One region of the Teredinibacter franksiae genome, then DNA from elsewhere that is predicted to be linked to it. Evidence: predicted binding sites of a transcription regulator. Region 1 holds the regulator's gene; the other holds the start of a gene.
What was found. The regulator FliA, encoded in region 1, starts transcription of late flagellar genes. The targets are predictions, from matches to a motif close to TAAAGTTATNNNNNNNNCGGCCGATANCC.
Positions count from the first base shown of each region.

Region 2: the regulator FliA is predicted to act here: its motif matches at 3,273-3,301, upstream of H5336_RS19140 (DUF5610 domain-containing protein).

Region 1 is NZ_JACJUV010000001.1:707,592-714,212, forward strand. Features, by position in the region: gene H5336_RS02790 (chemotaxis protein CheA) at 1-2,060, opposite strand, end outside; gene H5336_RS02795 (protein phosphatase CheZ) at 2,122-2,910, opposite strand; gene cheY (chemotaxis response regulator CheY) at 2,919-3,305, opposite strand; gene H5336_RS02805 (RNA polymerase sigma factor FliA) at 3,452-4,171, opposite strand; gene H5336_RS02810 (MinD/ParA family protein) at 4,230-5,054, opposite strand; gene flhF (flagellar biosynthesis GTPase FlhF) at 5,134-6,621, opposite strand, start outside.
Region 2 is NZ_JACJUV010000004.1:51,130-57,750, forward strand. Features, by position in the region: gene H5336_RS19120 (glycosyltransferase family 2 protein) at 1-106, opposite strand, end outside; gene H5336_RS19125 (lysylphosphatidylglycerol synthase transmembrane domain-containing protein) at 132-1,028, opposite strand; gene H5336_RS19130 (PP2C family protein-serine/threonine phosphatase) at 1,126-2,019, opposite strand; gene H5336_RS19135 (FHA domain-containing protein) at 2,265-3,158, shown strand; gene H5336_RS19140 (DUF5610 domain-containing protein) at 3,335-4,783, shown strand; gene H5336_RS19145 (glutaredoxin family protein) at 4,847-5,077, shown strand; gene H5336_RS19150 (alpha-ketoglutarate-dependent dioxygenase AlkB family protein) at 5,077-5,742, shown strand; gene H5336_RS19155 (response regulator) at 6,018-6,621, shown strand, end outside.

The sequences.
Region 1 (6,621 bases):
CCAACAGAAACAATCACAACGTGACCTTCGTTCGGAGCTTCGAACGTACTATTTTTCTTCACCAGCCAGCGTTTTAAATGGAATATCGGAACCGCTTTCTCGCGAATGGTAATGCATTCTTGACCGTCAACAATATTACTTTTGGTGAGATCCATATGAAATATTTCGTTTACACTCACCAACGGTAAAGCAAACGTTTGCTGACCGATCATAACCATCAGTGTCGGCATAATAGCGAGCGTTAACGGCACTTTAATGCGAATAACCGTGCCTTCGTCGACCTTGGATTGAATTTCTATAGAGCCGTTGAGCTGGGTAATTTTGGTTTTCACCACGTCCATACCAACGCCACGCCCGGACACGTCCGAAATTTCTTTTTTGGTGGAAAATCCCGGTGCAAAAATCAGGTTGAACGCTTCTGTATCGCTAAGACGTGCAGCCGCATCGGTGTCGTACAGTCCTTTTTCTACGGATTTCTCGCGTAATTTGTCGGGGTCCATTCCAGCACCATCGTCGGTGATGGAAAGTAAAATATGGTCACCCTCCTGCTCGGCTGCAAGCACTACTTTACCGACGCGAGGTTTGTTTTTACTCTCCCGAATAGCCGGCAGCTCTATACCGTGGTCAACAGAATTTCGAACGAGGTGAACCAGTGGATCAGCCAAGGCCTCTACCAGGTTTTTATCTAAGTCGGTATCTTCACCCTCGAGTTCAAGATTTATTTCTTTTTTCAGGTTACGTGCGAGATCGCGAACAACGCGAGGAAAACGGCCAAACACTTTTTTGATTGGCTGCATCCGTGTTTTCATCACCGATGTTTGTAGGTCTGCGGTCACAACATCTAGGTTCGCAACAGCTTTTTGCATTGCTTCGTCAGCTGACTCCACGCCCAACCTAACTAACCGATTACGCACAAGTACCAGTTCGCCCACCATATTCATGATGTCGTCTAAACGTTGAGTATCAACACGCACGGTGGTTTCCGCCACCGGCGCCGTCTGAGCAGCCGCTTCCCGGCCTTTGGCCGCAGGTTTAGGCGGTTCTTTTTCGGCTTTAGCTACAGGTGCTGGTGTTTGCGTAGGTGTAGAAGAAGGAGTAGGAACCAGTTTTTTTATCGCCGGCGCCGCTTTTGGCTTTTCCGTAGCGGCAGGTTTCGGTGCTTCATGAACGATCGGGCCTTTGCCCTTACCGTGTAGCTGATCCAATAGGTTTTCGAATTCATCGTCTGTTATCACGTCAGATTGCGCGCCCACAGCGCCTGCTGAACTCTTTTCTCCGGAGGTAGGCCCTTTACCCGAACCGTGTAACTGGTCTAGTAGGTCTTCAAATTCATCCGACGAAATTTCATTTGAATTTTTTGAATCCTTTGATTCTACCTCGGGTTTCGGCACGGAAGCTGGTGCGGCACTGGGCACGTTACCCGTACCGTGTAGCTGGTCTAGCAGTGCTTCGAATTCATCTTCTGTAATTTCATTCGAAGCAGCACTTGGAGCGGGTGCGGCCGGCACTGTCGGCGGCGCTTCAGATTCGTCACTTATCGCATCGAGAAAGCCTTCAAATTCATCATCGCTAAGATCGATTTCTGCTCCCCCACCTGCAGCGGAAGCCTTCGTTGGGGCTGACGCCGCTGGAGACTCTTCTATCTCGGCAACTTCATCTGCTCCAATATCTTCACCGGCGACTAAACGTTCGAGCATGAGAATTAACTCCGGCTCGGCCGGTACCGGATCTTCGCGAGCAGATACCTGAGCAAACTGCGCATTTACAGCATCGAGTGCTTGAAGTACCACATCCATTAATTCCGGCGTTACATTGCGCTGTCCATTACGAAGAATATCAAACAGATTTTCGGTAACGTGACAACAATCTACCATTGCGTTGAGCTGTAAAAAACCGGCACCGCCTTTTACCGTATGAAATCCACGAAAAATGGCATTCAGTAAATCCTTATCATCGGGTCTCTGCTCGAGGTCAACCAATTGCTCAGACAACAGTTCGATGATTTCGCCAGCTTCTACGAGGAAATCCTGGAGAATGTCTTCGTCATCGCCAAATGCCATTAAATGCTCCTATTATGTCGACGGCCTGCCTCGTTTGGCATTACTCTTTCCAATTCCGTCGCTAAAAACCTAAACTTGAAAGAAGGTCATCGACTTCGTCCTGCCCAGACACAACGTCTGCACGTTTGTCCGCATGAATTTGTGGGCCTTCTGCCAAACTTTTATCGACATTTTTCACTTTTTCTTTATCCGTGCTTTCAGCCAAACCGGTCACCTGTTCCACCTGGCCTGCAATGCGCATCAGGTTAACCAATTCGTTTTCTACGTCGGTTACCAGGGTTATCACTTTTCGTAAAACCTGACCGGTGAGATCCTGAAAACCCTGCTCTAAGATAATGTCTTGCAGGGAGCTATTTAATTGACGGGTGCCGTCATCCATCTGGTCTAAAAACTCACCCATGCGACTATAGAGCTTCTTAAATTCTTCCTTGGAAACTTCACCACGCTTCAGCTTGTGCCATTCTTCACGCAAGCGTGTAGCCTCGATACCCAAGTTCAACGCCATAGGCGCAACGGCTTCCACCTTATCCATGGTTTTATCCGCTGCTTTTTGTGTCATGTCGATGACATAGTGCAAACGGGAGGTGGCATCACGAATTTCTGAGTTATTTACTGACGGTGGTTCGGAGTCGAGGTCTGCATCGACATGGAAATTAACAATCGCTTCGTGTAGCGCTCGGGTGAGCTGACCCACACTATTAAAAACATGGCGATCGCGAGCCTCCATCAGACTGTGTATTAACTCAGAGGCTTCGCTGTAGTTATCGCTTTGAAGTTTTTCTACCAGATGAGTAGCGCAATCCTGCAACTGCGCCATAAACTCTTCATCGTGAGTGTGTGCGGTTTCCATCAGCTAATTTAGCCTTCTACGCGCTCGAATATTTTGTCGATTTTTTCTTTAAGCACTTGCGCGGTGAAGGGCTTAACAACATAACCATTTACACCAGCCTGAGCGGCTTCGATAATTTGGTCCCGTTTAGCTTCGGCCGTAACCATCAGCACTGGAAGGCTGACGAGCTTTTCATCGGCCCTCACCTCCTTCAACAGATCAATACCTGTCATACCAGGCATGTTCCAGTCGGTCACCAGAAAATCGAAATCTCCGCTGCGCAACATTGGCAAGGCCGTTGACCCGTCGTCGGCTTCTTGAGTATTGGTAAACCCAAGATCCCGAAGCAGGTTTTTTATGATGCGCCGCATCGTTGAGAAATCGTCAACGATTAGGATTTTCATATTTTTATCCAATGTATCCTCCGTTTCCCGTCAGGGTTTCTGACTGTCCCGCCACCGGCGAGCACTATGCAATATGAACTCGTGCGGGACTTTTTTTAGAACCTCAGATTAAGTCTAGTCGCAGTTTGCGAGTCGGCCAGTTTTTACCGTGCGCGTAACTATTTGCGCCATCCTGAGAGTTTCGAACGCAGGCGCAAAGCCGCCTGGCTGTGTATTTGACTAACACGGGATTCCGACACCCCCAGTACTAGCCCTATTTCTTTCAAATTTAATTCTTGGTCGTAATAAAGCGACAGCACTAGTTGCTCTCTCTCTGGCAATGTGCGAATGGCCTCGGCTAAAGCGGTGCGCAGCGCGTGCTTGTGCACCCCTTCTGCTGGCCCCACCAGCCCTTCGCTTTGCCTCGGCTTACTCAAGCGCCCTTCATCTTCCTCAAAGGTTTCTTCCAAACTGAACAAGCGGGTTGAGGTACTATCGCGTAAAATATCGTGGTATTCGTCCAGCGATATCGCCATTTCCTCGGCTATTTCGCTATCGCGGGCATCTCGACCGAGCCGGGCTTCTAGGCTTCCAATGGCTTCGCTTACCCTGCGCGCATTACGGTGAACTGAGCGTGGAGCCCAGTCACCTTTACGCATTTCATCTACAATGGCCCCACGAATACGAATACCTGCGTAGGTTTCAAAACTGGCGCCTTTGCTGGGGTCATACTTTTGCGCCGCTTCAAGCAGGCCAACCATGCCCGCCTGCGTTAGGTCGTCAACCTGAACACTGGAGGGCATTCGAGCCATAATGTGGTGCGCGATGCGATTTACCAGATATAGGTAATCTTCTACTTTGATTTGAATGTCCGCTTCCTGCGTTTGCTCATACACCATCAAATTATCTGCCGCAGTGACTGACATAGGGGATAGCTACAACTTTTTTAATACTGCTTTATACGCTAACGTCTGCGGTAAGCAGGCGCTCCAAGAAAAACTCTAAATGCCCTCTGGGCGTAGCCTGTACCGGCCACTGATCTATTTTCTGAGCCAATACGCGAATGGCCGATGCCGCTTTACTGCGCGGCGCAAACTCAAGCAACGACTGCCGCTTTTGCACCGACTTACGTACATTTTCATCGAAAGGTACGCTCCCTAGATATTGTAGGGAAGCATCAAGGAAGCGTTCGCACACACCATTGAGCTTATTAAATAAGTTAATGCCTTCTTGATTACTGCGTGTCATATTGGCGATGACTCGAAAGCGAAATACACCGTGGTCCGCATTCAACAATTTCATTAGCGCATAGGCATCGGTTATGGAGGAAGGCTCATCGCACACAACAATAATGACTTCCTGCGCCGCCTGTACAAAACTCAGCACCGTATCGGAAATGCCGGCAGCGGTATCTATCATTAATACATCTAGCTGATCCGCTAGCTCGTTAAACGCATAAATTAAGGCCGCGTGCTCCTGAGGAGATAGGCTCGTCATTTGCTGTACCCCGGAGGATGCGGGTACAACTTTTATGCCCGCAGGGCCATTCAGCATGACATCCTGCAATCTCTTGCTACCATCCAGCACATCAGCTAGGTTGTATTGCGCCTTTAACCCAAGGAGCACATCGACATTAGCCAAACCCAGGTCGGCATCCAATAGCACCACCCGGCGACGCAATTCTGCCAAAGCTATACTGAGGTTAATGGATAGGTTAGTTTTACCCACCCCGCCCTTACCGCCAGTGACAGCAATTACTTTTACGGGTCGATTTGCACTCATAGGGCTGTGTTCCGGTTTATGGTGTGATCCAACCAAGTATAGATGACGATTTCTGCTCTGCTCCCGGTTCAAAATCACACTACCCCGCCGCCGGCACGGCTGTGGCGATCTTCAGTAAGGCAACAGCGGCCGCAACCAGTTTGTGTCCATTAGCAATGGTAATGTCCTTTGGGATTTCCTGCCCATCCGTGGTGTACACAATGGGAATTCGTTGCTCAAGCACCACGCTTATAACCTCACCAAGGCTTGCCGATTCATCAAGCTTACTCAGTACACAGGCGTCTATCCCGCCTGAAGAAGCGTATGCGTGGGTGGAGGCCTTCATGGTTTGCAGCTGACTGTTGCAGGCCATGACCAGCACACGTTTAATGGATGGGCAGGAATCGAGCTTGCGCAGCTGGTCTTTAAGTAACGGGTCTCCATGACGGAAGCCGGCGGTATCGATGAGAATCAGTGGGAATTCCCGCAGCGTGGTTAATAGCGTTACTAGGCTGTTTTGCCCATCCACGGCGCGAACCGGTACGTTCAATATGCGCCCAAGAGAACGTAATTGGTCAAAGGCGCCAACTCGGTAGGTATCTGTTGTAACCAGTGCCACCTTTCCTGGCCCGTGCTCAAGCACGTAACGTGCGGCCAATTTAGCGATGGTGGTGGTTTTACCTACACCGGTCTGGCCAACAAACGCGAAGATACCGCCGCTGTTGACAAGATCTCCGTTAAATACCGGTATTTCATTTGCCAGCTGGCTCATGCAAGCACGCCAAGCTTTGCTTACCTGCTTTTGAGACCCGGCTTCGCGCATCAGTCGCTGACTAATAGTCTCTGGTAGCCCTAAGCGGGCCATATGCTCCGACAGTACGTTGGCCTGCATCGGCAGTTTTATTTGTGAGGGCACCCCTATTGGGTTGTCCTGCTGCGCCATCTTCCACAATTGCTGTTCGAGAATCATGCGCATATCGGCAATTTCACCCTGTAAATTTTCCATGCGCACGTCATTTTCTCGATGCACGGGTGCAACACGTTCTGAGCTAGCCTGCGTGGATGAAGCCTGTGCTGGCGCAGAACCCGCGGCCGATAATCTAGAGGCTGGCTCCGTATTCGCCTGCTCTTGGTGTTGCTTAAAGGCATGAACCTTTTGCTCTTGTGCCGCGAGGCTTTCGCCAATAGGACGTTCGCTTTCCTTGGCATGGCGCTTGGCATCCATCATACGCTCACGCGCCCGCTCTATTTCGCGCGCCAGCTCTTCGCCTTTTACAGGAATACCGGCCTTAGGATCGTTCATTTCTACACGACCACCAAATTGGGCGGCCGCCTCATCTACACCCGCTTGCATTTGCCATGCAGAATCACTGTTCATGGCGGTATCCACATCGGTATCAAAGTGACCGCCAAATTCCCGGCGCACACCTATACCGCGTGTCGGTAAATCCGGCTCAAGGGAGGTAATCACTTCAACCCCTTCGGCTGTTTTTTGACTGGAGAGAATTACCGCCTCCGGCCCTAGCTCATCGCGCACCAAATCCAGGGCCCTTCGCATAGAGGGCGCTACAAATCGTTTAACGAGTTT
Region 2 (6,621 bases), on a different contig from region 1:
CGCCCGCATAGGTTTTTAAAGCTGAATCTAGGGCTTCGAATAGGGGGAGAACATTATCTTCTTCGTTGTAAACCGGTACGACAACAGTCAGGCTGGGTAAATGCATAGTGACAGTAAAACCTTAGAGTGAATTATTGGCGAACTTGTTTGGGGGTCAGCAACAGGAATCCCAAAATTCCGACACAAATATTAATAACGAATATAAACAGATGAACATTGACCGCGGTTTTAACCAGCGGTTCGCTCTCGTACCCTAAAGGAAGCAGCGGCAGAGTAAATGCGAGTTCAAACGTACCAGCATTGGCAAAGCCGGTAACGGGCGATAGGGCACTGCCATCGGCAATGATAGTGGCTATCCAAGCGTGGTCAATGGGTAGATTACCCAGTGCTGCTGCTAACGTTGCAAGCGCAAAGAGTTTGACGCACCAAATTACCAGAGTGTAGGCGTATAAGCTGATCCATACCCGCTTTTTCCCCAGTAATGGCCCTGCAAATTTCAGTTTGCCGATACGCGAGCTAGCGCTTTTTAGCAAAAGCATGCCAATAGGCAGTGCCGCTATAAGGGCGACGGGGGCAATAATACTGTATTCACCTAGCCACAAACTACCGGCGAAAAATACCAGTAGGCAAAGCAATACATGGGCATCGAACAGACGTACCAAAAACAGCGTTGCTAAGGCGTACTTAACGTCAATACGTAATTGGTGACGACTGAGAGCCGGCAAGGCCAGTTCGCCAAGGCGCATAGGTAAAAGAAAACTTACGGTGTTGTGAACAAAGCTCACCGCTAATGTTTGTCGGAAGGCTGTGGGTTGTTGTTTATTGTAAGCGTAGTGAATACGTGCGACACGAGCAATATGGCTGATTAAAACCATCACCATTGTCGCAAAAACGATAAAAGGTGAAACCTTAACCCAGTTTGCCAGCGTGTTTGACCAGCCGTAGGCAGAATGTACCCAGTAACCTAGGCCAAATACCATGGCAGCGGCAAAGAGAACTTTGACGTAGGTGGCGACTGTTTTTGGCATTGATGGCTTGTTGCGTTAGCAGAATAGAAGGCGTACAGCTGTTGAAAGCCGCAGTTGCGGCGCTTTATAACACAGTTGGCCCACATTATCGTAGCCGCTAGCTGATTATTTTTTTAACCATACGCACGGAGTTTTGAATCCACTGGGACCAAGTATCGGGGCCAGAGATTATTTGCAAAGTAATGTTGTCGCGCCCACCATTATTTAGCGCTGCTTGAATTAGCGCTGCCGTTGCGGTTTTAACGCTGTCTGATTGTGCCAAAATCTGTGTTAATTCGGGCTCGTGGACGGCATCGGAAAGCCCGTCGCTGCACAGTACCAACCATTGATTCCGTTGCCAGCTATGTTCCACGCTACCTACCTCAACATCCTCGAGATCAGCAGAGCCAAGGCACTGTGTTATAATATTACGTTCGGGGTGAGTGGCCATTTCCTCCTGCGCAATAACGCCTGTGTCGACTAACAATTGCACATACGAGTGGTCGCGGGTTAATAGCTCTAACTGATCGCCATGGCCATTTGGTGCGGGTATGTAGCTATAGGCTCGGCTGTCGCCAACCCAGCACACCTTAAATGCATTTGCGTTGGATTGTACGGCCACCACCGTCGAACCCATGCCCGTGCCACCAATGCCATTTTCGGCGGCTTGTACAACGGCGTGATGGCTGTTTTGTATGGCGAGTTCGAGGCTAGCACCTCGGGAAATTTCACGTTTAATTGTATCGCAGGCAATGGCACTGGCTACTTCACCGGCAGCGTGCCCACCCATACCGTCGGCCACAGCCCACACACCAAGAAAAGGCATACTCAGGAAGCAGTCTTCATTATTGCTTCGCTGCAGCCCAACATCGGTAGCGGCGTGGTAGTGGGTTAATTGCATTCGTATTTCACTCGGGTGAGCATGTCCTTCTGCGAGCACCAGACTAAACCAAATCGCATAAGCTGTCTTGAAATGGTTGTGAGTAAAGCCGTAAATTCGGCGATTAGTCACAAACTTCCCTAATTCAAACCGAAAAAACTATTTGATCTGGTTCATTTATCTTATAAAGATTATCGTTATACTGCTGGCGAACTAATTTGCTTTGAACGATCTACACTGTTACTGAAACGTTCTAAACTTGAAGAGCCAGTGCAGAAGATCAAAGGCCTGTACTGGATAATAGGTAATCTGGCGGGTATTGTGAAACCACTTTTACAACTCTTTACCCAAATAATGGCCTCAGATACGAAGACTGCATGCTGCAATTACGATTTAAAAACAAAGCGATAAAGCCTGTTTGGCTAGTCGACCCTCGAACCAGTGTAGGGAAAGCTAGAGCCTGCAATATTTCAATTGATGATACCCATCTTCGCGCCCACCACGCCGATATCACCGTCGAAAATGATACCGCCACCCTGGTAAACCTGGTTGGCGACGATATGGTGCGCATAAACGGTGTTCCGGTACTGGAGAGCCGTGAAATAAAACACGGCGATATCGTAAATTTGGGTTTCACCGAAGCGCGCCTAATGGATACCCGCCGTCAGCAGGAAGACCCGCTCTCGGTTACAGCCGAACAGCAGCCCATAGAGCCCTGGGTATTGACACCCTTGGGTACGGCGCTAGCAGGTAAAGATTTTGAGGTTTTAGATAGCATTGTGGTCGGGCGTTCTCAGGAGTGCGATATTCGTTTAGGTGTGGCCCACCTTTCACGTCGTCACGCGAAACTGACGGTTGGCCCAAGAGGGCTAGAAATAGAAGACTTAAAGTCCGCCAACGGCACCTATGTTAATGGTCAGCGTATTGCTCGTGCGGTGATAAAGCCTGGCGACCAGGTACGATTCGACACCATCACCTTCACCGTTAGTGGCCCCCAGCCAGATTTAAACTCCACCACCGTGCGCCCGGTGGTAAAAGTGCCAGACCTAAAAGTTCGCCAACCCGGCGCTGTGGAATCGGGTAAGCGTAGCCTTGAAAGCGGCGTAGAGCCGGGGGCTCACGTGCGTAGCCGCCCCGAATTCAGCAGCTTGAGTGGTGGAACAGCGGCGCTCAGCGCCGAAGTGAACACCGATTCTAGGTCATGGGTACCGGTAATTTTGGTGATTTTATTGTTAACCGGTAGTGCCGCCGGTTATTACATGCTTAGGTAGTGCTTCATTCTAAAGTTCATGTCGCTTTATGAAAGGCAATTCGTCTGGCGGTCATTCTTCCTGCCACCCTTCTTCCGAAGACTAAGCATCCCGCGCCTAAGAACAAATAATTATTGAAGATCTTACGTTGTTGGCCGAAAACTGGGTTAAGCGCACCCTAGGTTCGGAGTTAGGTCATGGTTAATTCAGATTTAAACGGCTTGCCTGCAGCCCCAGCGAAAGCCAGCTACAGCACACGCCAGATAAGCACCAGTGCTGAATACAGCAGCACAAGCGTAAAACAAGAGGGTGGCCAGCAAACCACCGTAACGGCACGTTTGTCTACCGCATACAGCTATACCGAAACCCGCTACACACCATCATCATCGAACCCAGTGGTTACCTATCAGGCACCACAAAATTTACCTGCGACTGAACAGCCCAATAGTCAGAGTGTTAATACGGGTGCTAACACTTCTGCGGGTTCCACCGGTGCGGTTGAAGCAAACCCCGTTGGTGAAAGCCAAAACCCCGGTGCAGCAACCATAGTAGCGTTTGTTGACCAGCGGCTCGCCACCGATGTGATTGACGGCTCAACAACAGAAGAGCTGCAATCACGCCTGCAAGCAGGGCTAGACGGCTTTATACAGGGCTATACCGAAGCCGTAGATCAACTTACCGAAATGGGCTTGTTTGAGGGGGATGTAAAAACAACCATTGAAGACATGTTCAACCAAGTTATAGCGGGCATTGGCGAGCTTGCAGATAAATACGGGCTAGAAAACCCCGCTGCAGACATAGCGCTTTATGAAGCCCCAGCGCAAACCGCGAATCCATCGGGCGCAGCCCCAGTAGCGGAACAAGCCATTATTAGCACATCGCCCGTACAGGCCTTTGAGCCATACGTAGACGCCCTTACGGCCAATCAAGAAGCCGAAAACTTCAACACGCTCATAGCCCCCTCGCAAGATTTCTACGCACGTCTGGAAGAGGAGCAGTCTGAGAGCCGTCTGTACAGCTTAAGTTTGCGTACACAAGATGGCGATGTTGTTACCATTCGCAGCTATTCCGACCAAGGCTCCCTGCAACGCTCTGGCGATGATGCAGGCGGCGGTGAATATGAAACCGATGCGCTACAGGATTTCCGTATTAGCGTTAACGGTGATCTCGATGCGGGCGAGATGAGCGCCATAACCGATTTACTCTCACAGCTTAACGATGTTGCCGATGAATTTTTCGAGGGTGATATTTATGAAGCCTACGAAAAAGCCCAGGACGTAGGGTTTAACGCCGAAGAAATTGCCCGTTTTTCACTGAATTTAAGCCAAGTTGAATACAGTAGAATAGAGTCGGCTTACGGTTCTGTGGCGCAAGCGGATACCGAAAAGCTCAATCTCCGCGCAGACAACGTTAGCCAGAATCACAGTGAATCGGTATTTGATAACCCCGTTGGTCGCATGAGTGATTTCATTCAGCACCTAGACAACTTACGCAACGACTCCCACCGCAAAGGGTTCGAAGAGCGCGAACTCCCGGCAATGGCTGAATTTGTGGGAAGGCAAAAGCACGAACAGCATCCGCATTTCGACCAACTCAAACCCTTTGTTGGCGACATGATGGGCGCTTTGCGTAACCTTCACACATAGCGCTAATGTACGTGTGGTGTTGTAAACTATGGCGATCTTAGCTTAAAAGTCGTTGCTTTCAGCATGCCTGCACTCATTCTTTACACAACACTTGGTTGCCATTTGTGCGAACAAGCTCAAACGATTATTGGCCGTACCCAGGCCACCTTTAAGCTAATCGATATTGCAGACGATGAAACCTTGGTTGAAACCTACGGGGTGCGCATACCCGTGGTAAAAAACAGCGCCAACGGAAAAGAAATTGGCTGGCCGTTCAACCAACTCGAATTTCAACGCTGGCTCCAAACACCGTAATGCAGTCAGACCTTTTCGGTACAACCCCTCCAACACCAGCATCGCAACAAAAACGTATTGCGCTCTCAGAAGGTGCTGAAGCGCTTTATATCCCCGCATGGTTAGCACCACAAAAAGCAGCTCAGCTGTTCCATGTATTAACCGAAGAGCTTCAGTGGTCGCAACCCAACATACGTATTTCGGGCAATAATCTACCCATACCCAGGCTGCAAAGTTGGTTTGGCGATGAGGGTGCGGTTATGCGCTATTCGGGGAAAGCCTTCTGCCCACAACCATGGCACCCGGCGTTGTTAACGATACGCGAAAGCATAGAGCTCGCATTAGCGACAAAATTTAATAGCGTACTGGTGAACTTATACCGCGATGGCCAAGACAGTGTTGGCTGGCATGCCGATGACGAAAAAGAACTTGGCACTAACCCCGTTATTGCTTCGCTAAGCTTAGGTGAGCGCCGTCGATTTATCCTAAAGCCAAAGCAAATGTTAGTTTGCGAACAGCCGAATTTAAGCGCAACTCGAATAACTCTTGAGCTGGGCCACGGTGACTTGCTCGCGATGCTCGGAAGCTGTCAGGCAGGGTGGCAGCATGCAGTACCGAAAACACAAAAAAATGTAGGTGAAAGAATAAACCTTACGTTCCGTAATGTGAGGAAACTCACAAACTAATCAGCAATGATAATCGATCTCAGCATTTATTATTAGTGTGTTTATTTTGGTGCCAAACTCGCGGCTCAAATAGTCGTTTTACCCGCCCAGCGGTCGCGAGAATACTGGGAAGTTAATAAAGCGTGTGGTAGATTGTCGCAACTCACAGGTTCAAACCGACCGGTTTGCAGAATTCCGGTTGTGCACACTGTTTATTTTCCGAAAGCAGTTCCTTGATACCATAATTAACCGGGCGTTTTACACGTATTACTCGGTATAAAAGCGGGGAAAAATAGGTGACAAGAATATTGGTCGCAGACGACCACGATTTAGTGCGTATGGGGATTGTACGCATGCTTCAGGATGTAGACGGATTTGAAGTGGTAGGTGAAGCTAAAACGGGCGAAGAAGCTGTAAGTTTGGCTCGTGAATTAAAGCCAGAAATAGTATTGATGGATGTGAAAATGCCCGGTATAGGTGGCATGGAAGCAACACGTAAAATACTTGCTGCCTGCGAAGCGACAAAAGTTATTGCCGTTACTGCACTCTCCGACGAATTATTTCCCGAACGCCTTATGAAAGCAGGGGCCTCTGGTTACGTTACTAAAGGGTCTGGTTTCGACGAAATAGTCGATGCCGTACATTCTGTGCTAACCGGCAACCTCTACATGAGCAGCAGTGTTGCTCAGCAAATAGCGCTTAGAAACTTTTCAGGTAATAAAGGCGATTCCTCGCCCTTCGAAAGGTTGTCTGAACGCGAGCTGCAAACCGCCATAATGATAGCCAACGGATCAAAAGTTCAGGGAATTGCAGAATCTTTTTGTGTAAGCCCTAAAACGGTGAACAGTTATCGTTACCGAATATTCGATAAATTAAGCATAAATAGTGACGTGGAATTGG